DNA from 3 places in the Janthinobacterium sp. GW460-12-1-14-LB5 genome. Region 1 is predicted to be linked to each of the others. Evidence: predicted binding sites of a transcription regulator. Region 1 holds the regulator's gene; each other region holds the start of a gene.

What was found. The regulator NrdR, encoded in region 1, represses ribonucleotide reductase genes. The targets are predictions, from matches to a motif close to CACNANATNTNGTG.
Region 2: a site for NrdR is predicted at 2,980-2,993, ahead of AC07X6_RS19485 (ribonucleoside triphosphate reductase). Genes of this name have one in related genera too.
Region 3: a site for NrdR is predicted at 4,391-4,404, ahead of AC07X6_RS01605 (ribonucleoside-diphosphate reductase subunit alpha). Genes of this name have one in related genera too.

Annotation. Positions count from the first base shown of each region.
Region 1 covers NZ_JBWKYD010000031.1:3,282-10,930, reverse strand. Annotated here, with positions in the region: gene AC07X6_RS25030 (pilus assembly protein) at 1-545, opposite strand, end outside; gene AC07X6_RS25025 (pilus assembly PilX family protein) at 542-1,126, opposite strand; gene AC07X6_RS25020 (PilW family protein) at 1,223-2,197, opposite strand; gene pilV (type IV pilus modification protein PilV) at 2,194-2,784, opposite strand; gene nrdR (transcriptional regulator NrdR) at 3,007-3,468, opposite strand; gene glyA (serine hydroxymethyltransferase) at 3,612-4,859, opposite strand; ZMP/ZTP riboswitch at 4,971-5,094, opposite strand; gene ybgC (tol-pal system-associated acyl-CoA thioesterase) at 5,410-5,811, shown strand; gene tolQ (protein TolQ) at 5,859-6,548, shown strand; gene AC07X6_RS24990 (ExbD/TolR family protein) at 6,564-7,004, shown strand; gene tolA (cell envelope integrity protein TolA) at 7,053-7,649, shown strand, end outside.
Region 2 covers NZ_JBWKYD010000019.1:1,293-8,941, forward strand. Annotated here, with positions in the region: gene ubiT (ubiquinone anaerobic biosynthesis accessory factor UbiT) at 1-262, opposite strand, end outside; gene ubiV (ubiquinone anaerobic biosynthesis protein UbiV) at 283-1,179, opposite strand; gene ubiU (ubiquinone anaerobic biosynthesis protein UbiU) at 1,306-2,343, opposite strand; gene AC07X6_RS19480 (hypothetical protein) at 2,505-2,921, shown strand; gene AC07X6_RS19485 (ribonucleoside triphosphate reductase) at 3,040-4,788, shown strand; gene nrdD (anaerobic ribonucleoside-triphosphate reductase) at 4,785-4,982, shown strand; gene AC07X6_RS19495 (anaerobic ribonucleoside-triphosphate reductase activating protein) at 4,975-5,679, shown strand; gene AC07X6_RS19500 (Pls/PosA family non-ribosomal peptide synthetase) at 5,828-7,649, shown strand, end outside.
Region 3 covers NZ_JBWKYD010000001.1:339,959-347,607, reverse strand. Annotated here, with positions in the region: gene AC07X6_RS01610 (ribonucleotide-diphosphate reductase subunit beta) at 1-1,055, opposite strand, end outside; gene AC07X6_RS01605 (ribonucleoside-diphosphate reductase subunit alpha) at 1,174-4,125, opposite strand; gene ampD (1,6-anhydro-N-acetylmuramyl-L-alanine amidase AmpD) at 4,518-5,129, opposite strand; gene AC07X6_RS01595 (sigma 54-interacting transcriptional regulator) at 5,107-6,183, opposite strand; gene AC07X6_RS01590 (PP0621 family protein) at 6,295-6,549, opposite strand; gene AC07X6_RS01585 (cytochrome C assembly family protein) at 6,546-7,349, opposite strand; gene AC07X6_RS01580 (hypothetical protein) at 7,384-7,649, opposite strand, start outside.

The sequences.
Region 1 (7,649 bases):
GGGAAAAAGACAGGGTGGGCATAGAAGTCGATGGGGCTGCCGGCATCGGGCAGCCAGGCACGCTGCAGCACCGTCTTGCGCACCTCGTCGATGACGCGGTCGCCGCCCGTGAGCGCGTAACGGACGATGTCGAGCATGCTGGCGCTGGCCCAGTTCAGAAAGTTGCCGCTAAAACTATCGCCGCCGCAACCGTGCAGCGCATCGGCCGGCTTCAGCACGGAGAAGTAAGCGGTCGCTACGCGCAAGTCCGGCAGCATGATGCCATCCTTGCTGCGGTACGGATAGCTGTAGCACATGCGCGCATGAAAGTAACCGAGGTACTCGCGCTGCGGCGCATAATCGCCGCCGTGCGCGGCAGCGGCCGCCGCATGCGTGAGGGACAGGTTGAGCAGCAGGTTCGGCGGCACTCTGGCGCCGTGCAAGCCCGCGTCGGCCCGTGCCAGCGTCACGGGAGGTGCGGCCGCAAGGGCGGTGCCGCAAGCCAGGCAAACCAGGCTGATCAGCAGCAGCCAGGCGGCCCTCAAAGCGGATGAGCAAATCCTCATGGCCCCGCTCCCGCCGCCTGCTTGCGGTAATAACTTTGCAGCACGACTTGCGTGCTGTCCTGCGCGCCAAAACCGATGGCAGTGATGCGGTACACATAGCTTTCCGTGGCCAGGCCGCCAGCCACCGTCGCCGCCTGCGCGCCGGGCGGGTGGAACGGCAGCAGTTCGATCAGGTAGCGGGGCAGGCGCGACGGCAGGAAACCCTGCCCCGTCTGCATGACGGCGCCCGTAAACTGGCCATATGGCACGGCGCGGCTGCTCCCTTCGGCGCCATCGAGGTCCGTACTCAGCCAGAGCGCCGGCGCATCTGGCGCTGCGGGCAGGCACAGGCCCAGTGCGCCGCCTTCGCCGCAGCCGTCCGCAAACCCGGCCGCGCTGCCTGGCGCGAACAGGCTGCTGCGTCCCGGCGCGCCGGGCAAGCCTTCGATATCGTTCTGCGCATCCACCAATGCCTCCTCCGCCGCCTGAAACGCGATCTGCCGGTCGCGCTCGCCGCGTGCCGCCTTTTCCCCCTGCAAGGCCATCTGCGCCGCCGATATGCCCAGCAACAAGATAATCACCAGCAGGCCCAGCACATACACAAGGGTGGCGCCACCGTGGCGCGCACGAGGTGAACAACAAGGCAAGCAAGGAGGCAAGCAACAGGTAACGCCCGCGCCAGCCATCGCGCCGTCCGCCTAGGCCGGCCCGTTGCGCAGCATGATGCTCGTCTGCACCAGTTGCCGCAGCCGGGAACGCGTCGCGGCAGGCAAGGACGCGCGCGCGATGCGCACGCCCGTGTCATCGGCGCCGTGCGCCTCCGCATACGCCTTGCCGAACAGGTCGAACTGCGCCGGCCCCAGTTCCGCCATCTTGTCCGCCTGGCCCGCCTCGCCATGCAGCAACAGCGCCACGCGCACGCTGGCCACGCGCTTCCAGTGCGTGCGCCGCTGCAAATCGCGCTGGCGTGCGGCCGCATCCGCACCCGCCAGCACCAGCGCCGCATCGTAGGCGTCGAGCGCGCTGGCGTTGACATAGCGGTTCGCCACGCCGTCCGGCGACGTATCCGTGTCGAGGCCATACAGCACCTGGAAACCATCGACGCCGCGGATGACGGCGTCCGCGCCCCAGCCGTTCGCGCCACGGTATTTGCAGCGCAGTTCGCCTTCGCCATCGGCGCCCTGCGCCACATAGAAAATGCTCCAGCCCCGCTGCGCCTCCGTTTGGGCGGCGCCTACGCCGAAGCCGGCGCAATTGAGCACGGAACCATCGCCGCCCTCGTCCTTGCCGGCGCCGTAATAGCGCAGGGCCAGCACGTCGCTGCCATGCAGGGCGCCGGGCAGCGCGCCGCTGATGCCTTCGCTGTTCTTGCCCAGGCTGCGCGCGTCGAGCCCGGCAACATTCGCGCTGTCGTAATCGGCATGGGCGACGGGCGCGGCGCTGCTGTCCCAGTTCACATACGCCGTCTGGCGCACGGCGCGGGCGATAGTGTCGAGCGCATAGCGGCCATTGTCGTCCAGGCGCGCACTGGCGGACTGGTCGCCATAACTGCCGCTGGTGGCCAGCAGCACGCTACTGGCGGCCAGCATCAGCAGCGCACCCAGCGACAGGGCCACCAGCAGCTCGACCAGGCTCATGCCGCAATGCCAGCGAATGGCGTGCGTGCCGTTCATGCGCCGCCTCCGCCCAGCTGGAATGCAAGCCTGGGCAGCGGCTCGCCGGCCGCATCCACGACGGGCTGGCCATCGGACAGGCGGGTGCGCCAGCCCAGCTTGATGACGATGGGCGCGCCCTTGCCGCCGCTGCACGCCCAGTGCAAGCCTTGGGCGGCGGCGTCCCATGCGGCAAGGTCGCGGCAGATGCGCAGGCGCGCGCCGGGCAAGGCTGATTGCAGCACCTGCTTCCATTCGGCGATATCGAATTGCGCCAGTTCGGCCGCGCCGCAGGCGGCAGCGCCGAAACAGTCGGGCGCACCGCCGCCCGCGTCGGCGCCGTCCGCCGCCGCATATTCCACCTTCAAATAGGGATTGCCCGTATCGGGGCCATTCATGAGCACGCTATTCGCGCGCATGCGTTCGGCCATGCCGGCGGCCAGTTGCGCGCCCGCCGACAACAGCGCCGATTCATGGCGCGCGCGCAGGGAGTTCAATTGCAAGATGCTGGCACCGAGCAAGCCCAGCGTCAACAGCAGCAGCGACACCAGCACCTCGACGAGGCTGCTGCCACCCGCCAGAAACTTATCGCGACCGCCATTGCGCATGCCTTGCTCCCTTCCGCAGAAAGAGTCGCAAGAACAGGCGGCCCAGCTACAAGATAGGCGCGCACAAAAATCGGGATCTGCGCTAGCGCAAACAGCGCAGCGATAAGGGGAGAAGAAGGGCGTTGGGATTGATCAGACCGCTTGCCAGGCGAGCGCTGACGTGGTGAAAACGGGGTGCGAAAACGGGGCGCATGAGCGGCCCCGCTGTCGGCAAAGCGAGCGTCAGGGCTTGCGTGCCTGTCCCACTTCGGCAATCGCATCCTGGAACTCGGCCAGGTCTTCGAAATTCTTGTAGACGGAGGCGAAGCGGATGTAGGCGATCTTGTCCAGACGCTTGAGTTCCTGCATGACGAGTTCGCCGATATAGCCGGAATCGACTTCACGCAAGCCGCTGGTCAGCAGTTTTTCCTGGATGGACGCGATGGCCGTATCCACAGAGGCGGCCGCGACGGGACGCTTACGCAAGGCCAGCATCAAACTGCCGCGCAACTTATCCGCAGCGAACTCCGTCCGGCTGCCATTCTTTTTGACGACGGCCGGCATGATAAGTTCAATGCGTTCATATGTCGTAAACCGCTTGTCGCATTTGCCGCAGCGGCGGCGGCGCCGAATGGCATCCCCTTCCTCCGATACGCGCGTATCGAGAACCTGGGTATCGCCGTGCTGGCAAAATGGACATTTCATGGGCTGGCTACAACTTTATAGTAATAATTACGGGAAATCGCCGCCCTTGTACAAAGGGCGCCCGAATCACTCCGGGCGCCCTGGGGCACGAAGGAATGTGTCATACAGAATCTTACTCCGTATGACACATTCTGGACAAATAATTATGCTGCGTACACCGGGTGCGCGTCGGCCAGCACTTTCACTGCCGCTTTCACGCGCTCGATGGTGGCGGCGTCATGCGGGTTGTCCAGCACGTCGGCGATCAGGTTGCCCACTTCTTCCGCTTGCGCTTCCTTGAAACCGCGCGTCGTCATCGCCGGGCTGCCCAGGCGGATGCCCGAGGTGACGAAAGGTTTTTGCGGGTCGTTCGGGATGCCGTTCTTGTTGCAGGTGATGTGCGCGGAACCGAGGATGGCTTCGGCTTCCTTGCCCGTCAGGTTCTTGGCGCGCAGGTCGACCAGCATGACGTGCGATTCGGTGCCGCCGGAAACAATGCGCAGGCCGCGCTTGATCAGGGTCTTCGCCAGCACGTCGGCGTTCTTGATCACTTGCTTCTGGTATTCGACGAATTCAGGGCTCAGCGCTTCCTTGAAGGCGACGGCCTTGCCGGCGATCACGTGCATCAGCGGGCCGCCCTGGATGCCGGGGAAGATGGCCGAGTTGATGGCTTTTTCGTGTTCGGCCTTCATCAGGATGATGCCGCCGCGCGGGCCGCGCAGCGATTTGTGCGTGGTCGAGGTGACGAAGTCGGCGAACGGCACCGGGTTCGGGTACAGGCCGGCGGCGATCAGGCCGGCGTAGTGGGCCATGTCGACCATGAAGTAGGCGCCCACTTCCTTGGCGATCTTGCCGAAACGCTCGAAGTCGATCTTTTTCGAGAATGCCGAGGCGCCGGCGATGATCAGCTTCGGCTTGCGTTCGCGGGCCAGGCGTTCCATCGCCTCGTAGTCGATGTCTTCTTCCGCCGTCAAACCGTAGGAAACGACGTCAAACCACTTGCCGGACATGTTCAGCGGCATGCCGTGGGTCAGGTGGCCGCCTTCGGCCAGCGACATACCCATGATCAGGTCGCCTGGTTTCAACATGGCGAAGAACACGCCCTGGTTCGCCTGCGAGCCCGAGTTCGGCTGCACGTTCGCGCATTCGGCGCCGAACAGCTGCTTGACGCGGTCGATGGCCAGTTGCTCGGCCACGTCGACGTATTCGCAGCCGCCGTAGTAGCGCTTGCCTGGATAGCCTTCGGCATATTTATTCGTCAGCTGCGAGCCTTGCGCTTCCATTACGGCTGGCGACGTGTAGTTTTCCGACGCGATCAACTCGATGTGATCGTGCTGGCGCACGTTTTCTTTTTGAATGACGGCGAACAATTCAGGGTCGACGTTGGCGAGGTTGTGATCTTTTGCAAACATGTAAAAACTCCAAGTATGAGGGTGCTTGTACTGGCAGGTTGGATCGAATGAGGGGAGCCGGCGTTAAGTGAATAACAACATTGGACAGGCAGCCTCTTCGTGCTTTTCCATAGTGGCTACCCAGGCGAACGGCTGATGAAAAATCTCACGTTTCCCGGTGGATGCCCACCTTTCGCCGGTTTGCCGATCGCCATTCTTGGAGATCGCCGACTTTTCGCCAGTCACGTGAGACGTAATGGAAGTCAAATTGTAAGTTAAGTGCCCAAATTGAGCAAGGAATGCAACGGTGCGGCTATAATCGCCGCGCGCCACCGCAGCCCGGGCGAGGCCACAGGCCGCCCAGCGACGTGAGCGCGGCGCTTAAGCCGGGCTTAAACCTGGCGGCGGCTTGTAAGCGTATGTTACGAGGCTTGCCATTGCCTACCCCGGATTTACAATGCTGCGGTGCAACTTATATGCCGCTTTTGCATGGCTTTCCAGCAAGCGCCCACAGTCACAAGAAGAAAAATCGCGTAAAATGTTGCTCAATCTCACTACTGGCGCAATAAACATGCCTTCAGTCTTTACCTGGAACGTACGTGTCTACTATGAAGACACCGACGCCGGCGGCATCGTCTATTACGCAAATTACCTGAAATTCTTCGAACGCGCGCGCACCGAATGGCTGCGCGCCATCGACGTGGGCCAGCAGGAATTGCTGGAACAGCACGACGCGATGTTCGTTGTCAAAAGCGTCAACGCCGACTATCATGCGCCAGCCAGGCTCGATGACACGGTAAGATTAACCTTAAGCATAGAGAAAATGGGGCGTGCCTCCATCGTTTTCCTGCAACAAGCCTGGTGCGGCGACCGCCTGCTCAACACGGCGCGCGTCAAGGTCGGCTGCGTCGATTCGGCATTGCGCCCGCGCGCCGTGCCCGACGCCGTCGCGGCCCGCATGCGCGCCGCCTGAGCCCTACCCGCCACCCCCGGACAATTCACCCAACAGACTGCCAGCCAATGAACGTTACACAAGATCTTTCTTTCCTCGCGCTCATCTCCAATGCCCATTTGATCGTGCAACTGATCATGGCCCTGCTGCTGCTGATTTCCCTGACCAGCTGGACCTACATTTTCCGCAAGATGTTTGCCGTGCGCCAGGCGCGCAAGCAAACCATCGAATTCGAACGCAGCTTCTGGGCCGGCGGCAACCTGCATGCGCTGCACCAGAACGCCAGCGGCAACCGCGACCAGAGCGGCGCGCTGGCCCGCATCTTCGACGCCGGCATGGGCGAATTCATCAAGGGCAAGGCATCGTACGGTTCGCGCGAAGCGCTGGACGTCGGCGCCGTGCTCGACGGCGCCCGCCGCGCCATGCGCGCCGCCTTCCAGCGTGAAATGGACGTGCTCGAATCGCACCTGGCCTTCCTCGCCTCCGTCGGCTCCGTCTCGCCCTACATCGGCCTGCTCGGCACCGTGTGGGGCATCATGAACGCCTTCCGCGGTCTGGCCAACGTGCAGCAAGCGACCCTGGCCGCCGTCGCGCCCGGCATTGCCGAAGCGCTGATCGCCACCGCCATCGGCCTGTTCGCCGCGATTCCTGCCGTTGTCGCCTACAACCGTTTTTCGCACGACATCGACCGCCTGGCGATCCGCTTCGAGAGCTTCGTCGAGGAATTCTCCAACATCTTGCAGCGCCAGTCGCGCTAAGAGGGAGCAGCGTCCATGGGTTCTTCCTTCAATAGCGGCGGCATGCGCGGCGGCCGCGGCCGCAAGTTCAAGTCCGAGATCAACGTCGTGCCGTACATCGACGTGATGCTGGTGCTGCTGATCATTTTCATGGTGATGCCGTCGTCGAACAATCCCAGCGTGGTGAATCTGCCCAACGCGGAAAAGTCGGCGAAACCGCCCGATGACTATATTCAGATCGTGCTGAAACCGAATGGTTCGCTGTCGATCGGCGTGATCGGCAAGGAACAGCTGTCGCCGGAAACGGAACCGAACCGCGACGCCCTGCTGCGCAAGCTGCGCGGCTTGCACGAAAGCAATCCCGACTATCCCGTGATGATTGCGGGCGACAAGGAAAGCAAGTACGACGATGTGATCCAGCTCATTTCGGAAGCGAAAAAGATGGGCATTACCCGCGTCGGCCTGGCCACCAAGTAAGCGCAGCACCCTGTTTCCAGACTTGACCGTTTTTAGATAGACTAGACTTTGCAGAACAAACAAATCGACCATGTACTCGGCAAGCCCTACAGCGTGCCGCGCGAACGCAGCCGCTGGCCCTCGCTGGGCCTGGCGCTGGCGATGCACCTTGGCCTGCTGTTTTTCCTGTGGGTGGGCGTACACTGGCAAAATACGGAACCTGTCGCCGTCGAAGCGGAAGTGTGGGACCTGAAAGTACAAACGGCCGCGCCGCCGCCCGACGTGGCGACGGAACCGGAGCCGACACCGGCGCCGCCGCCGGAAGTGGAACAGCCGGCCCCGCCGCCACCGCCGCCCGTGGCCGCGCCCGAGCCGAAAGTCGACCTGCGCGAGGCGGAAATCGCCCTGGAACGCAAGAAGGCCAAGCTGAAAGAAGAGAAAGCGGCAGCGGAAGAACGCCGCAAGCAGGAACAGAAGGAACGCGAGGAAGAAAAGCGCGAACTGGAAAAACAGAAGCAGAAAGAAAAAGACAAGGCTGAAAAGCTCGAGAAAGAAAAGGCTGACAAGCTGGAGAAAGCCAAGCTCGAAAAAGAGAAAGAAAAAGCACAAGAAAAAGCCGAGAAAGAATTGGCTGAGAAGAAAGCTGCGGCCGAAAAAGCCGCCAAG
Region 2 (7,649 bases), on a different contig from region 1:
CGAAATCGAAGGCGATACCCGCGTCCAGCAGGCGCAAACGCAGGCTGCGCCCCTCCAGGCTGCGCCGCACGTCGTCGGGCAATTGCGGCGCCAGCAAGCGGTTCAAACCCTGCACGAACAGCCACGAGGCGGGATATGGCGGCAGCTTGGACAGCAATTCGGCCAGCGGTTCAGGCAGCCGGTACGACATGGCGGGCTTGCTCATGCCGGGTTTGGCCGGAACCGGGGCCGGGACGGGCAATCTTTCCAGTTGATCTTGCATGGTGCTTCCTTTCGAGGCGTTCAATGGGCGGCGTGCTGTTCCATGCCGGGCTGGCCGTGCCAGTAACCGTCGCAGGCGCCAGCTGGCTGGCAGGCCGCCAGCTGGGCCTGGGCGCCCACGCCGCTGACCTGCCCTCGGCGGGCACGGTCGAAGATGGCGATCACCTGTTCCGTATGCATGGCCTGCGGGCTGATGCGCGCCACCGACACGCCCATGTCGCGCATGGCGTCGAGTTCTCGCACCAGGTTGTAGACGAGCGCCGACTGCGTCTGCGTGCCGTTCAATACGAGGAAGGGCACTTCGTCGCGCGTGCGCAGCAGCAGGCCGTCCGGCTCTTCCAGGCAGCTGTAGCCGCAATCGTCCTTCGGCAGGTTGCGGTTGCGCGCCGTGAAGCAGCGCGCGGAAAACGCCAGCGGCATGCGGCCGTAGGCGAACACCTCCGTCTCCAGCCCTTCCGGTTTCTGGCGCTGCATCTCGGCCAGCGCCGTCTGCCCCATTTCCAGCGGCATCACCCAGCGCCGCGCACCGAGGCGCGCCAGCAGTTGCAGGCTGGGACCATTGAACAGGTTCAGATGGGGACCGGCGACGAAGGACGTGCCCTTTTCCATGCAGTGCACGGCGCCCATGTCGTTGGCCTCGACGCTGTAGCGGCCATTGCCCGTGATGCGGCGCAGCGTCGCCAGTTCGGCGCCCGCCTCGATCAGCGCCTGCGTCGACAGCACCACTTCCTTGCCGGCGGCGGCCAGCATGTCGGCAATATCGAGCCAGTCGGCCAGGCGCAGCTCATGCCGGCGCGAACAGACGGTTTCGCCCAGGTACACGATATCGACGGCGGTGCCGGCGATCTGCTGGTAAAACTCGAAGACGGTGGCGCGCGGCCAGTAGTACAGCAAGGGGCCCAAAGAGAGTTTTAGCATGCCTTTTCCAATATTTTTAAAGTGACAAAACCGTAGCGAGCGGCTCGCGGCGGGGCCGAGAAGCGCAGCCGTGCTCCAGCACGGTGAGCATCGCAGGCCGCGCCCCGGGACGCGCAGCAGGTTTTGCTATTTCCAGGAGCGGTGATACGCGCCCAAGGTGTGCTGCTGACCCTCGGCCAGCTTGTCCATGGCCGCCATCCAGCCTGGCTTGACGGCGTAGCGCGCATTGCCTTCGCGGCAGGCGTCGATCGCCTCGCGCCATACGCGCGTCACCTGCGCGACATACGCGGGGCTGCGCTGGCGCCCTTCGATCTTCACGGCGCGCACGCCCATGGCGATCAGTTGCGGCAGCAGCGCCAGCGTGTTCAGGCTGGCCGGCTCCTCGATGGCGTAATACTCTTCGTCGTTGACTTCGAAGCGCCCTTTGCACAGGGTCGGGTAGCTGGCGTTTTCACCGGGTGCGTAGCGGTCGATCAGCACGCCGTTCAGGCGCGATTCGAGGCCGTTCGGCGTTTCCAGCCAGCGCACGGATTTCGCCGGCGAGCACACGCCGTGGGTGTTCGGCGCCTCGCCTGTCGCATACGAGGACAGCGCGCAGCGCCCCTCGACCATCACGCACAGGCTGCCGAAGCCGAAGACCTCGATCTCGACTTCCGTCTTGCTGATCAATTGCTCGACCTGCGCCATCGACAGCACGCGCGGCAGCACGGCGCGGGCGATGCCGAAATGTTCGTGGTAAAAATTGATGGCTTCGTAGTTGGTGGCCGAGCCCTGCACGGACAGGTGCAGGCGCAGCTGCGGGTGGTGCTGGGCCGCGTAGGCCATCAAGCCCGGGTCGGCGACGATCATGGCGTCGATGCCGGCCTGCGCGGCGCGGTCGATGGCGCTGCGCCACACGGCCCAGTTGTGCGGCTGCGGATAGGTGTTCAGCGCCAGCAGCACCTTGCGTCCATATTGATGGGCGTAGCGCACGCCCTCGGCAATGGCCTTCTCGTCGAAATTGAGGCCGGCGAAATTGCGCGCATTGGTGGCGTCGCGAAAGCCCAGGTAAACGGTGTCGGCGCCATTGTCGACGGCCGCTTTCAAGGCGGGCAGGCTGCCGGCGGGGCAGACCAGTTCCAGCGGTCCGGCCACGCGGGTGGCGGTGGTTGATTCAAGCATCATGGTGTTCTCAGTCCTGTATCGGCTCAGGGTGCAGACTATAGCCCCGCCCATGCCGCCCAGTCCTTGACGCAGGTGAAGGAATGCATGCATGGCTGGCGCGCGTTCAACTTGCTTGACCTGGCTGTAAAATGCCCCACTTTTCTTCCCTCCGATTGCCCGCCATGACCCGCAAACCGCTGCTGATTTTCCTGCTCACCCTGTTCCTCACCGCGCTGCAAGTGCAGTGGGCCAGCCCGGCCGATGGCTATGACGCGGGAACCCTCTCCGTGCTGTCGCCCGAAGTACTGGGCGCGTATCCGGGCGTGCTGCTGCTGTTCCTGCTGGCCGTGTTCGCGCGCAGCAAGATGCCGCTGCTGCGTCAGGCCGCCATCTGCACGGGCCTGCTGGCCGTCTACTGGCTGCTGGCGAACTACGTCACCTTCGACGCGCGCGTGGCCAGCTGGAGCACCTATACGCCGCTGGAAATCTGGACGCACGTGCTGCCCGCCTCCGTCGCCAGCGTCGCCGCCTGCGGCGCCGCGTTCTTTTTCGCGAGCTGGCTGATCCTGCGCGAAACGCGCTGGAACAAAACCGGCTGAGGTGGTTTTTTCACCTGCATCAAGGATTCGCCACGCAACTGCACGCGCCCTTTGACGCCACTATATTTAGTGATTAATCTCCATAAAAACACCGCATGTTGTGTTTATTGGAGGTTTCATGACGACAAATGCAGTTCCATCCATGCGCGGCCAGGTCGACGTCGCCGCGTCCATCAATGAATACCTGGACCGGCGCGACTGGCGTGTCAACGCCAACGCCAACCAGGGTTACTCGCTGGGCGGCCTGATACTCAACGTGTCGGGCAAGGTCATCGCCAACTACTGGCTGGACCAGGTGTATCCGCCGGAAGTGGGCGCCGCGCACCGCGAAGCGGCGCTGCACATCCACGACCTCGACATGCTGGCCGGCTATTGCGCCGGCTGGTCGCTGCGCACCCTGCTGCACGAAGGCTTGAATGGCGTGCCGGGCAAGATCGAATCGGGCCCGCCCAAGCACATGTCGAGCGCCATCGGCCAGATCGTCAACTTCCTCGGCACCCTGCAAAACGAGTGGGCCGGCGCGCAGGCGTTCAGCTCCTTCGACACCTACATGGCGCCCTACATCCGCAAGGACAGCCTGCGCTACGAAGACGTGCGCCAGTACATGCAGGAGCTGATCTTCAACCTCAACGTGCCATCGCGCTGGGGCACGCAGACGCCATTCACCAACCTCACCTTCGACTGGGTCTGCCCGGACGACCTGCGCGAGCAGATTCCCGTCATCGCCGGCCAGGAAATGGACTTCAGCTATGGCGAGCTGCAGGCGGAAATGGACATGATCAACCGCGCCTACATCGAGATCATGATGGCGGGCGACGCCAAGGGCAGAGTCTTCACCTTTCCCATCCCCACCTATAACATCACCGAGGATTTCGACTGGCATAGCGAAAACGCGGAACGCCTGTTCGAGATGACGGCCCGCTACGGCCTGCCCTATTTCCAGAATTTCATCAATTCGGAGCTCAAGCCGAACATGATCCGCTCCATGTGCTGCCGCTTGCAGCTGGACTTGCGCGAACTACTGAAAAGGGGCAATGGCCTGTTCGGTTCCGCCGAGCAGACGGGCTCCCTGGGCGTGGTGACCATCAACTGCGCGCGCCTGGGCCATTTGTGGCGCGGCGACGAAGCGGCCCTGATGGCGGACCTGGACCGCCTGCTGGAACTGGGCAAGACCAGCCTGGAAATCAAGCGCCGCACCATCGAGGAATTGATGCAGCAAGGCCTGTTCCCGTACACGAAGCGCTACCTGGGCACCCTGCGCAACCACTTTTCCACCCTGGGCGTGAACGGCATCAACGAGATGATCCGCAATTTCAGCGGCGACGCCTGGGACATCACGTCCGCCGAGGGCCACGCGCTGGCGATACGCCTGCTCGACCACGTGCGCGCCCGCATGGTGGCCTTCCAGGAAGAGACGGGCCATATGTACAACCTGGAAGCGACGCCGGCCGAAGGCACGACGTACCGCTTCGCCCGCGAAGACCGCAAGCGCTATCCCGCCATCCTGCAGGCGGGCACGCCGGACAATCCGTATTACACGAACTCGTCGCAGCTGCCCGTCGGGCATACGGACGACCCGTTCGAGGCGCTGGAATTGCAGGACGCGCTGCAGCGCAAGTACACGGGCGGCACGGTGCTGCATTTGTACATGACGGAAGCGCTGTCCGACGCGAACGCCTGCCGCGAGCTGGTAAAGCGCGCCCTGAGCCGCTTCTCGCTGCCCTATATCACCGTCACGCCCACGTTTTCCATCTGCCCGCGCCACGGCTACCTGGCCGGCAAACATGAATTCTGCCCCACCTGCGACGCGGAGCTGATCGCCCGCAAGCAGGCCCACATTGCTCCATCACTTGAGGAAACGCCATGAATGCACGTCCCGACTTCACTCCCGCCATCACCCTGCTCGACACCGAACGCCAGCGCTGCGAAATCTGGACCCGCGTGATGGGCTACCACCGCCCCGTCGCCTCGTTCAACATCGGCAAGCAGGGCGAATTCCACGAGCGCCAGTACTTTACGGAAGCGAGCGCCCGGGTAGGCCTGCCCGCCTGCCATGGCTGAGTTGAAAGTGGGCGGCCTGACGCCCTTTTCCGCCACCGACTACCCGGGCAAGCTGGCGGCCGTGGTCTTCGTGCAGGGCTGCCCCTGGCGTTGCGGCTATTGCCACAATCCGCACTTGCAGGGGCGCACGCCGGAAGGCGCCATGCCGTGGCAGGACGTCCTGACCTGGCTGCGCCGCCGCGTGGGCCTGGTCGACGCCGTCGTCTTCAGCGGCGGCGAGGCGTGCATGGACCCGGCGCTGGGGCGCGCCATGCTGGACGTCAAAGCGCTGGGTTTCGGCATCGGTCTGCACACGGCCTGCATCTATCCGCAGCGCCTGCAGGAAGTGCTGCCCCTGGTCGACTGGGTCGGCTTCGACATCAAGGCGCCGTTTGCCGACTATCGCCATGTGACCCGCGTGGCCGGCAGCGGCGACCCGGCGCGCGCCTGCCTGGACGCCATCCTCGCCAGCGGCGTCGCCTACGAATGCCGCACCACGACGCATCCCGACCTGCTGCCGGACGCACAACTGCTGGCCCTGGCCGCCACCCTGGCCGCCAAAGGCGTCGACAACTACGTGCTGCAGCAATTCCGCGCCGACGGCTGCGTCGATGCGGCGCTGTCCGGCCGGCCCCTGCACGGCTATCCGGCGGCGGCTACTGTGGCGCAAATCGGCGCCATGTTTCCGCGATTTACATTCCGTAATCATGGCAGTTGAGCCTGCCGCCACATAATTGCTGAAAGATCCACAAAATTCCCCGTTCTGCAACGCTGAAATGTCTTGCGTGCTGTAATGTATCAACTGTGCCGCGCACCATGCGCAGCACAGCAGATTCCTCCTACAGCATTACAGATAAGCGTCATCCATGAACGATTTCACCGCAGTCAGTCCAGGCACCCCGTCCACCCACGCCGACATCCTGTACGGCCCGCCGCGACCGGATTTGCTGCGCGAGGAAGTGCTGGCCGACCTGCTGGAAGCGACGGCCCGCCGCTGCCCGCAGCAAATCGCCCTGATCGATGGCGAACGCCGCATCACGTATGCCGAACTCGATGCGCAGGCGGGCCTGGCCGCGTCGCGCCTGGTGGCGGCCGGCGTCCAGCCCGGCGACATCGTCGGCCTGTGGCTACCGCGCGGCGCGCATTTGCTGCTGATGCAGGCGGCCATCGCCAAGGCGGGCGCCGCCTGGCTGCCCGTCGACGAAGACACGCCCGTCGAGCGCCTGCAGGTGTGCCTCGATGACGCCAACGGTGCCGGCGTCGTCAGCTGTGCCCAGTTCGCGCCGCGCCTGGAGCAGGCCGGCGTCCAGCGTCCCGTGTGGACGGCGGAAAGCCTGCTGGCCCCCGCCGCGCCGGGCGAACTGCTGCCCGCGCGCGGCACAGTCTTGCCCGAACACCCGGCGTACGTGATCTACACGTCCGGCTCCACGGGCAAGCCGAAAGGCATATTGATCAATCAGCGCAGCATCTGCCACTTCCTGCGCAGCGAAAACGCCGTGCTGGAAGTCACGCAAGCCGATACCGTCTACCAGGGCTTTTCCGTCGCCTTCGACATGTCGTTCGAGGAAATCTGGATCGCCTACCTGGTGGGCGCCACCCTGTGGCTGGGTCCCAAGGAGATTTCGGGCGACCCGGAAGCCTTGCCGCGCGCGCTGGCCGAGAACAAGGTCACCGTTCTCCACGCCGTGCCGACCTTGCTGGCCCTGTTCGCCGAGGAAGTGCCCAGTTTGCGTTTGATCAACCTGGGCGGCGAGATGTGCCCGGAATCGCTCGTCGAGCGCTGGTCGCGCCCGGGCCGCGCCATGTTCAACACCTATGGCCCCACGGAGGCGACCGTCTCGTGCAGCCTGGCGCGGCTGCGGCCCGGGGAACCCGTCACCATCGGCACGCCACTGCCCAACTACGGCTTGCTGGTGCTGCAGGTAGCCGAGTCCGGAGAAAACCGTCCCTTGACATTGCTGGCGCGCGGCGAAACGGGGGAATTGTGCATCATCGGCCCCGGCCTGGCCGAGGGCTACCTGGGCCGGCCCGACCTGACGGTGGAAAAATTCCTGCCCAATCCCTGGGCGAGCAGCGACGACGACGCGCGGCTGTACCGCACGGGCGACCTGGCACGCATCGATGCGGACGGCCAGGTGCTGTGCCTGGGCCGCGCCGACGACCAGGTCAAGATACGCGGCTTCCGCGTGGAACTGGGCGAGATCGAAGCCGTGCTGGCGCAGCAGCCGGGCGTGGGCACGGTGGCCGTCCTGCTGCGCAAGGATGACGGCATCGACCAGCTGGTGGCCTACATCGTCGGCAGCGACGAGGCGCCCAAGGACGCCCTGGCGGCGAAAACCCTGCGCGCCGCGCTGAACCTGCATTTGCCGCCCTACATGGTGCCGGGCCGTTTCGAATTGCTGCCGCTGATGCCGCGCCTGACCTCCGGGAAAATCGACAGGAAAGCCTTGAAAGCCATGCCCCTGTCCGCGCCGCCGGCCGGCGAGGCAGGTGTATCGGACGTGCCGGAAACGCCGGCCGAAGCGGCCCTGTTCGCCGCCCTGGCCAAGCTGTTTCCCGGCCAGGCGATCTTGCGCCAGCTGGATTTCTTCAGCGACCTCGGTGGCCACTCCTTCCTGGCCGCGCGCCTGGCATCAAGCCTGCGCGCCGATCCGGCCTACGCCCACATGACGGTGCGCGACATTTACC
Region 3 (7,649 bases), on a different contig from region 1:
GGGAATGGATTTTCTTCCTGCGCGAACAGCGGCTCGATGCCGATCTGCTGCGCGCGGCGATTGGCGATGAAGCGCAAATAGCCCTTGAACATCGGCGCGTTCAGACCCAGCACGCCGCGCGGCATGGTGTCTTCTGCGTACGCGTATTCCAGTTCCACAGCCTTCATGAACAGATCCTTGATCTCTTCGCGGAAGGCGGCCGTCCACAGCTGCGGGTTTTCCATCTTGATCGTGTTGATCAAGTCGATGCCGAAGTTGCAGTGCATCGATTCGTCGCGCAGGATGTACTGGTACTGCTCGGCAGCGCCCATCATCTTGTTCTGGCGGCCCAGCGCCAGGATCTGCGTGAAGCCGACGTAGAAGAACAAACCTTCCATCAGGCAGGCGAAGACGATCAGGGACTTCAGCAGCTTCTGGTCGTTTTCCACCGTGCCGGTGACGAAGGCCGGGTCGGTCAGGGTGTTGATGAACGGGATCAGGAATTCATCCTTGTCGCGGATCGACTTGACTTCGTTGTAGGCGTTGAAGATCTCGCCTTCGTCCAGGCCCAGCGATTCGACGATGTACTGGTAGGCGTGCGTGTGGATCGCTTCCTCGAACGCCTGGCGCAGCAGGTACTGGCGGCACTCGGGCGCCGTGATGTGGCGGTAGGTGCCCAGCACGATGTTGTTGGCGGCCAGCGAGTCGGCGGTAACAAAGAAGCCCAGGTTGCGCTTGACCAGGCGGCGCTCGTCGTCCGTCAGGCCGTTCGGGTTTTTCCACAGCTCGATATCGCGCTGCATGTTCACTTCCTGCGGCATCCAGTGGTTGGCGCAGCCGGCCAGGTATTTGTCCCATGCCCACTTGTACTTGAACGGCACCAGCTGGTTGACGTCCGTCTTGCCGTTGATGATGCGCTTGTCGTCAGCATTCACGCGGCGCGCCACTTGCTCGGCGTTCGCTTCGGACGGCTCGGCGCCGGCCGGCAGGTTCAATTCGGTATTTCCCAGTGGCGCTTGCTGCGCCGGACGCGGCACAGCTGCCGACGTGGTTTCATCATCCCAAGACAACGACATATTCTTCTTCCTTTCCATGCCGGCGAGCCGGCGATCCACAACAGGCCCGTTGAATCGGACAATGCGGACATTGACAACATTGAATCAGCCCAGAAGTTCTGGGCTGACAACTAAAATCTTACTGGCAGGCTTCGCACTCTTCAAAGCCGTCATCACCGGGACGCAGATAGCAGGCTTCGCCATCGGCGTCATCCGCCGCCGCTGCCACTACCGGCGCCACGGCCACTGCTGCTGCCGCCACGACGGCTGCCTGGGCGCTCTGTGCGCTGGCCGACATGCCGCCATCGACTGCCACGGCGTTCAGGGCGCCCGTCTTGGAGGTCGATTTCTCCATGTGGGTAGCGGCGATGGTACGCAGGTAGTAGGTGGTTTTCAGGCCACGCAGCCATGCCAGCTTGTAGGTCTCGTCCAGTTTCTTGCCCGAGGCGCCAGCCATGTAGATATTCAGCGACTGGGCCTGGTCGATCCACTTCTGGCGACGCGAAGCCGCTTCCACCAGCCAGCTTGGCGACACTTCAAAGGCCGTGGCGTAGATATCGCGCAGGTCTTGCGGGATGCGGTCGATCTTCACCAGCGAGCCGTCGAAGTACTTCAGGTCGGAGATCATGACTTCATCCCACAGGTCGCGCGCCTTCAGGTCGCGCACCAGGTAGCCGTTGATCTCGGTGAATTCGCCCGACAGGTTCGATTTCACGTACAGGTTCTGGAATGTCGGCTCGATACAGGCCGAGACGCCGATGATGTTCGAAATCGTCGCCGTCGGGGCGATCGCCACGCAGTTCGAGTTGCGCATGCCGAACTTGGCGATGCGTTCGCGCACCGGGGTCCAGTCCATGGCCGACGAGGAATCGACTTCCAGGTAACCGCCGCGCTCTTCGGCCAGCAGTTTGACCGAGTCCTGCGGCAGGATGCCGCGGTCCCACAGCGAACCGGCGTACGATTCATAGCGGCCGCGCTCTTCGGCCAGTTCCGTCGACGCCAGGTAGGCGTAGTAGCAGACGGCTTCCATCGAGGTGTCGGCAAACGACACGGCGGCGTCCGAGGCGAACGGCACGCGCATCATGTGCAGGCAGTCCTGGAAGCCCATGATGCCCATGCCGACCGGACGGTGGCGCATGTTCGAGTTGCGCGCCTTGTCGACGGCGTAGTAATTGATGTCGATGACGTTGTCGAGCATGCGCATGGCGGTGCGGATGGTCTTGGCCAGCTTGACGTGATCGAGCTTGCCTTCCTTCATGTGCGCCGGCATGTTGACGGAACCGAGGTTGCAGACGGCGATTTCGTCAGGGCCCGTGTTCAGCGTGATTTCCGTGCACAGGTTCGAGCTGTGGACGACGCCGACGTGCGACTGCGGGCTGCGGATGTTGCACGGATCCTTGAACGTGATCCATGGATGGCCCGTTTCAAACAGCATCGACAGCATCTTGCGCCACAGGTCCAGTGCCGCGATCTTCTTGAAGACGCGGATTTCGCCGGCGGCGGCCTTGGCTTCGTAGCCCAGGTAAGCCTGCTCAAAAGCCTTGCCGACCTTGTCGTGCAGGTCTGGCGTGTCCGATGGCGAGAACAGGGTCCAATCGCCTTTTTCCATGACGCGCTTCATGAACATGTCGGGAATCCAGTTCGCCGTGTTCATGTCGTGCGTGCGGCGGCGGTCGTCGCCCGTATTTTTGCGCAGGTCGAGGAATTCCTCGATGTCCATATGCCAGGTTTCCAGGTAGGCGCAGACGGCGCCCTTGCGCTTGCCGCCCTGGTTGACTGCCACGGCCGTGTCGTTGACCACTTTCAGGAACGGCACCACGCCTTGCGACTTGCCGTTGGTGCCCTTGATGTGGGCGCCCAGGGCGCGTACCGGCGTCCAGTCGTTACCCAGGCCGCCGGCGAACTTGGCCAGCAATGCGTTGTCCTTGATGGCGTCGTAGATGCCTTCCAGGTCATCGGAGACGGTGCTCAGGTAGCACGACGACAACTGCGAGCGCAGGGTGCCCGAATTGAACAGGGTCGGGGTCGAGCTCATGAAGTCGAACGAGGACAGCAGGCTGTAGAACTCGATGGCGCGCGCTTCGCGGTCCGCCTCGTTCAGCGCCAGGCCCATGGCCACGCGCATGTAGAACGCCTGCGGCATTTCGATGCGTACGTCCTGGATGTGCAGGAAGTAGCGGTCGTACAGGGTTTGCAGGCCGATGTAGCCGAATTGCAAGTCGCGGTCGGCCACGATGGCTTTCGCCAGGCGCTCCAGGTCGAAACTGGCGAGTACCGGGTTCAGCAGCTCGGCGGCGATGCCCTTGGCGATGTATTGCGGGAAATAGGTCAGGTATTCGGCGGCAGCGGCCGCTTGCGGCACTTCCTTGCCGAACACTTCCTTGCGCACCGTGTGCAGCAGGATGCGCGCCGTGACCTGGCTGTAGGCCGGGTCTTTTTCCATCAGCGCGCGCGCCGCCAGGATGGCCGACTTGTGCAGCTCTTCAACGGGCACGCCGTCGTACAGGTTTTTTACGGTTTCAGCCAGGATGGCGTCGGCATCGACGTGCTTTTCCAGGCCGGCGCAGGCGGCGTTGATCAGGTCGCGCACTTCCTGCATGTCCAGCAGGCGGCGCACGCCGTTGTCAAGCACGTTCAATTGTGGTGCGGAAACTTGCGCGGACGCGCCCAGCGCTTCCTTCTGCAGGCGGCGCTCCTCCATGTGCTTGGCACGGTACAGCACGTAGGCACGCGCCACGTCGTGTTCGCCCGAACGCATCAGCGACAGTTCCACCTGGTCTTGCACGTCTTCGATATGGAAGGTGCCGCCGCCCGGATGGCGGCGCACCAGCGCGGCGACGACGCCGTCCGTCAATTGTTCCACCAGTTCGCGGATGCGTGCCGAGGCTGCGCCCTGGCCGCCGTTAACGGCCAAAAACGCCTTGGTCATGGCGATGGCGATCTTCGAAGGCTCAAATGCCACCACTGCGCCGTTGCGGCGGATGATGCGATAGTCGCCCAATGCCGCGCCCGTGCTCGCCACGCTGTTGGCCGCGCCTGGCGCTGGCGATACTGGCGTTGGATGGATGGAAATATCTTGTGGTGATTGCATTGAAGCTCCCGTTGTCAGCTAAAGTCAGCCTGCAGTTTTGCTGCCGCGTGTGTTGTTGAATAGAACGCCCGATGGTCAGGGTTTCTTCAGGTATTTGTTGCTAAATAGTAAATTAATGATACATAAAACAGGGTCAGAATTCATATCGCCACACCGCACTGCCCGGCTGGCGCGAAACACGATCGAGGGTGATAAACCGCCAGTTCCAGTGCTTTATCAGCAATCTGGGTAGCTTTGACAATAATTCTGAAAACGTCTGTGATGGCACTACATATAGTCTTTACATCCAACTTCTGCACTAATTGTAGTGCCCATCGAAGGGCGATGCAATAGTTTTCCGGCATCCGTCGGCGTAATTTTTTGTATTTTCATATACGATTTCGGTTGACTTTTCAGGGCATGGATGGAAAGCCCAATCCCCGCGAAGTAAGCGCTAACGCAGGCTGCCCGCACAGAGTTTCCAGCCAGCATACTTGGTAAAAATACCAGTCAAAAAACGGCCCCGGATCCGTCTTCCTCCCCGGTGCGATATGCTCGTGGCCACGCACCTGGGACAGCCCGTAGCGCGCCACCAGCGCCGCCGTCAGCGCCGCCAGCACGCGGTATTGCTGCGGCTGAAAGGGGACAGAGTCCGAACCTTCCATTTCAATACCGATGGAATAGCCGTTGCATTGCGGGCGCCCTGCGAACATGGACGCGCCGGCATGCCAGGCACGTTGATCAGCAGAAACATATTGCAACAGCGCACCATCGCGCCGCACAAAAAAGTGCGCCGATACCTGCAAGCCACGCAGGTCGGCGAAAGAAGGATCGGCATTATAATCTACCCGGCCCGTAAACAAGTCCGACACATGCGGCCCGCCAAAGTGGCCGCCCGGCAAGCTGATGTTATGGATCACCAGCAAGTCGACTTGCGCACCATCCGGGCGCGCATCGTGGTAGGGGGAGTCATAGCGCAGCGCGCCATCGCACCAGCCGTCTTCATCTATCGTCCATGCGCTCATCAAGTAGGGCTTCCTGTATCGTCAATTTCTGCATGCGGTAACGCAACTGGCGCACGCTCAGCCCCAGCTGGCGCGCCGCGCGCGCGCGGTGGTAGCGCGCCTGCACCAGCGCGTGCATGATCATATCGCGCTCGGCCTGGCGCAAATACACGTCCAGCGGCAGAACCGGGCCCACGCCATATGCCGCCATGCCGGGCAGGCACAGTTGCCGCTCCAACACAGCCGGCATTGCCGGCGCCGCCCGCCACGGCATGCTGCCCGGCGCGGAGGGCAAGGCCAGCCCGTCGAGCGCGATCACGCCGCCGTCGGCAAAGGCCAGCGCCCGCTCCAGCACGTTTTCCAGTTCCCGCACGTTGCCGGGAAACGCATATGCGGCCAGGGCCGCCAGCACGGGCGGCGCCAGGCTCACGGCCCGGCGTGGCGACAGGCGCGCGAGGATCACCTCACATAATACCTGCAGATCGCCGCGCCGTTCGCGCAGCGGCGGCAGCGCCAGTTCGATCACATTCAGCCGGTAAAACAGATCCTGGCGGAACGTGCCGGCGGCCACGCCGCGCGCCAGGCCCTGCTGGCTGGCACACAGGATGCGCACGTCGATCGCCTCGTCAGTACTGCCGCCCAGCTTGCGCACGCGGCGTTCCTGCAGCACGCGCAGCAGTTTTACCTGCATGGCCAGCGGCAGGTCATCGACTTCATCGAGCAGCAAACTGCCGCCATGGGCCGCCTGGAACAATCCCTGGCGCTCGTGCAGCGCGCCCGTATAGGCGCCCGGGCGGCAGCCGAAGAATTCGGCTTCCATCAACGCTTCGGGAATGGCACCGCAGTTGACGGCAATAAACGGGAAGCCGGCGCGCCCACCCTGCGCATGGATGGCGCGCGCCGCCAATTCCTTGCCCGTGCCCGATTCGCCGCGGATGGCCACCGGCGCGTCACAGCGGGCGATGCGGCCGATCTGCGCGCGCAGCGCCTGCATGGGCAGCGAGTTGCCGCTCAGTTGCGGCGCCCCCGGCTTGCCAGTGGTGGTGGTATGCGGGCTGAAGCTGGGACGGGACATGGCACGCGCCTTTCTGCAATGGCGGTGGCGAACCGCCTGCTGCAGATGCTACGCCGGACGGATGCCGGAGGCCGTTACGATACGGATGAGCAACGGGGTGCAGGCCGGCCCTTATAAGGTGGCGTGCGCGTGGCTGCAGTAATCGTGACCCTTGGCTTGCACGTTTTCCGAGGCCGGGTAATACACGCCGCAATGGGCACAGCACAGCATCAGCTCGGCATCGGGCAATTCCTGCGGCCGCACCGGCGGCGCATACGGGTTCGGCTGCTGCTGTGCGCGGGCGCGCTGCTGCATGCCCCGGATCTTGCTGCGGATAGCAAACAGCACCAGGAACACCAGCGCCAGCCAGAATAAAACACGTGTCATGCGAATCCCCGGTGTAAAACCACTTCCAGTACAAAACGGCTGCCGACATAGGCCAGCAGCAAGGTGGCGAAACCGGCCAGCGTAAAACTCAGGGCCGTCTTGCCGCGCCAGCCGCGGAAGCGGCGGCCTGCCAGCAGCGAGGCAAACAATAGCCACGACAGCATGGTAAAGACGGATTTGTGATCCCAGTTGAGCGGCTTGCCAAATAATTGCTCGGAAAACACGATGCCAGACAGCACGGTCAGGCTGAGCAGGATAAAGCCCAGGCCGATCATGCGGAACAGCAGCTTTTCCATCGTCAGCAGGGCGGGCAGCTGGTCCAGCGCGCTGCCGATGAAGCCGCGGCTTTCGCTACGCGTATGCAGGCGCGATTCCTGCAGCGCCATGAGCACGGCGTGGAAGGCGGCAATCGTCAAGGTGCTGTAGGCGAGCACGGCCACGGCAATATGCCAGCCGAAGACAGCCGACTTGCCTTCCAAGCTGACCTGGCTGCCGGGAAAGGCCCAGGCCAGGCCGATGGCAATGACGGCGCTGGGCATGACCATGCGGCGCAGTCCATCCAGGCTGAAATTGCGGTTCTCTATCCAGTAGGCGCCCACCGAGACCCACAGCGCGGCCGACAACATGGCGGAAAAGCCGAAGCGCAAGGTGCCCGGCGCCATCAGGTCGAACCACAGGGTGGCGGCGTGCGCCAGCCAGGCGACGCCGGTCAGGCCGGCAATAAGCCGGGCGCGGGACGAGGGAAGCACCGCGCACGCCGCGTACAACAGGGCGGCGATGAAAAAGAAATAAGTCTGCATAGTTTAAGTTTACACCATAGCCGGCAAGCGCGATTCAAGCGACAGTATGGGCTGGAGGCAATTGGCCGCCAGCCCATACCGCAAGCCTGCCATGATATCGCGCCTCGGCCGCGACGGGGTGGCGCACCCTCAAGATTTCGGCAATCTTTCCTCCGATGCACTGCCGGCGCGCCGCAGGCACGTTGCCATCCTGATTAGCCAGTCCTATAATTATGTCCACAAAGCAATATTTATCCAACCTGACGCCACCGCCCTCCACCATGTCTTTTCGAAAAATTTCCTGGACCTGCCTCCTGCTGG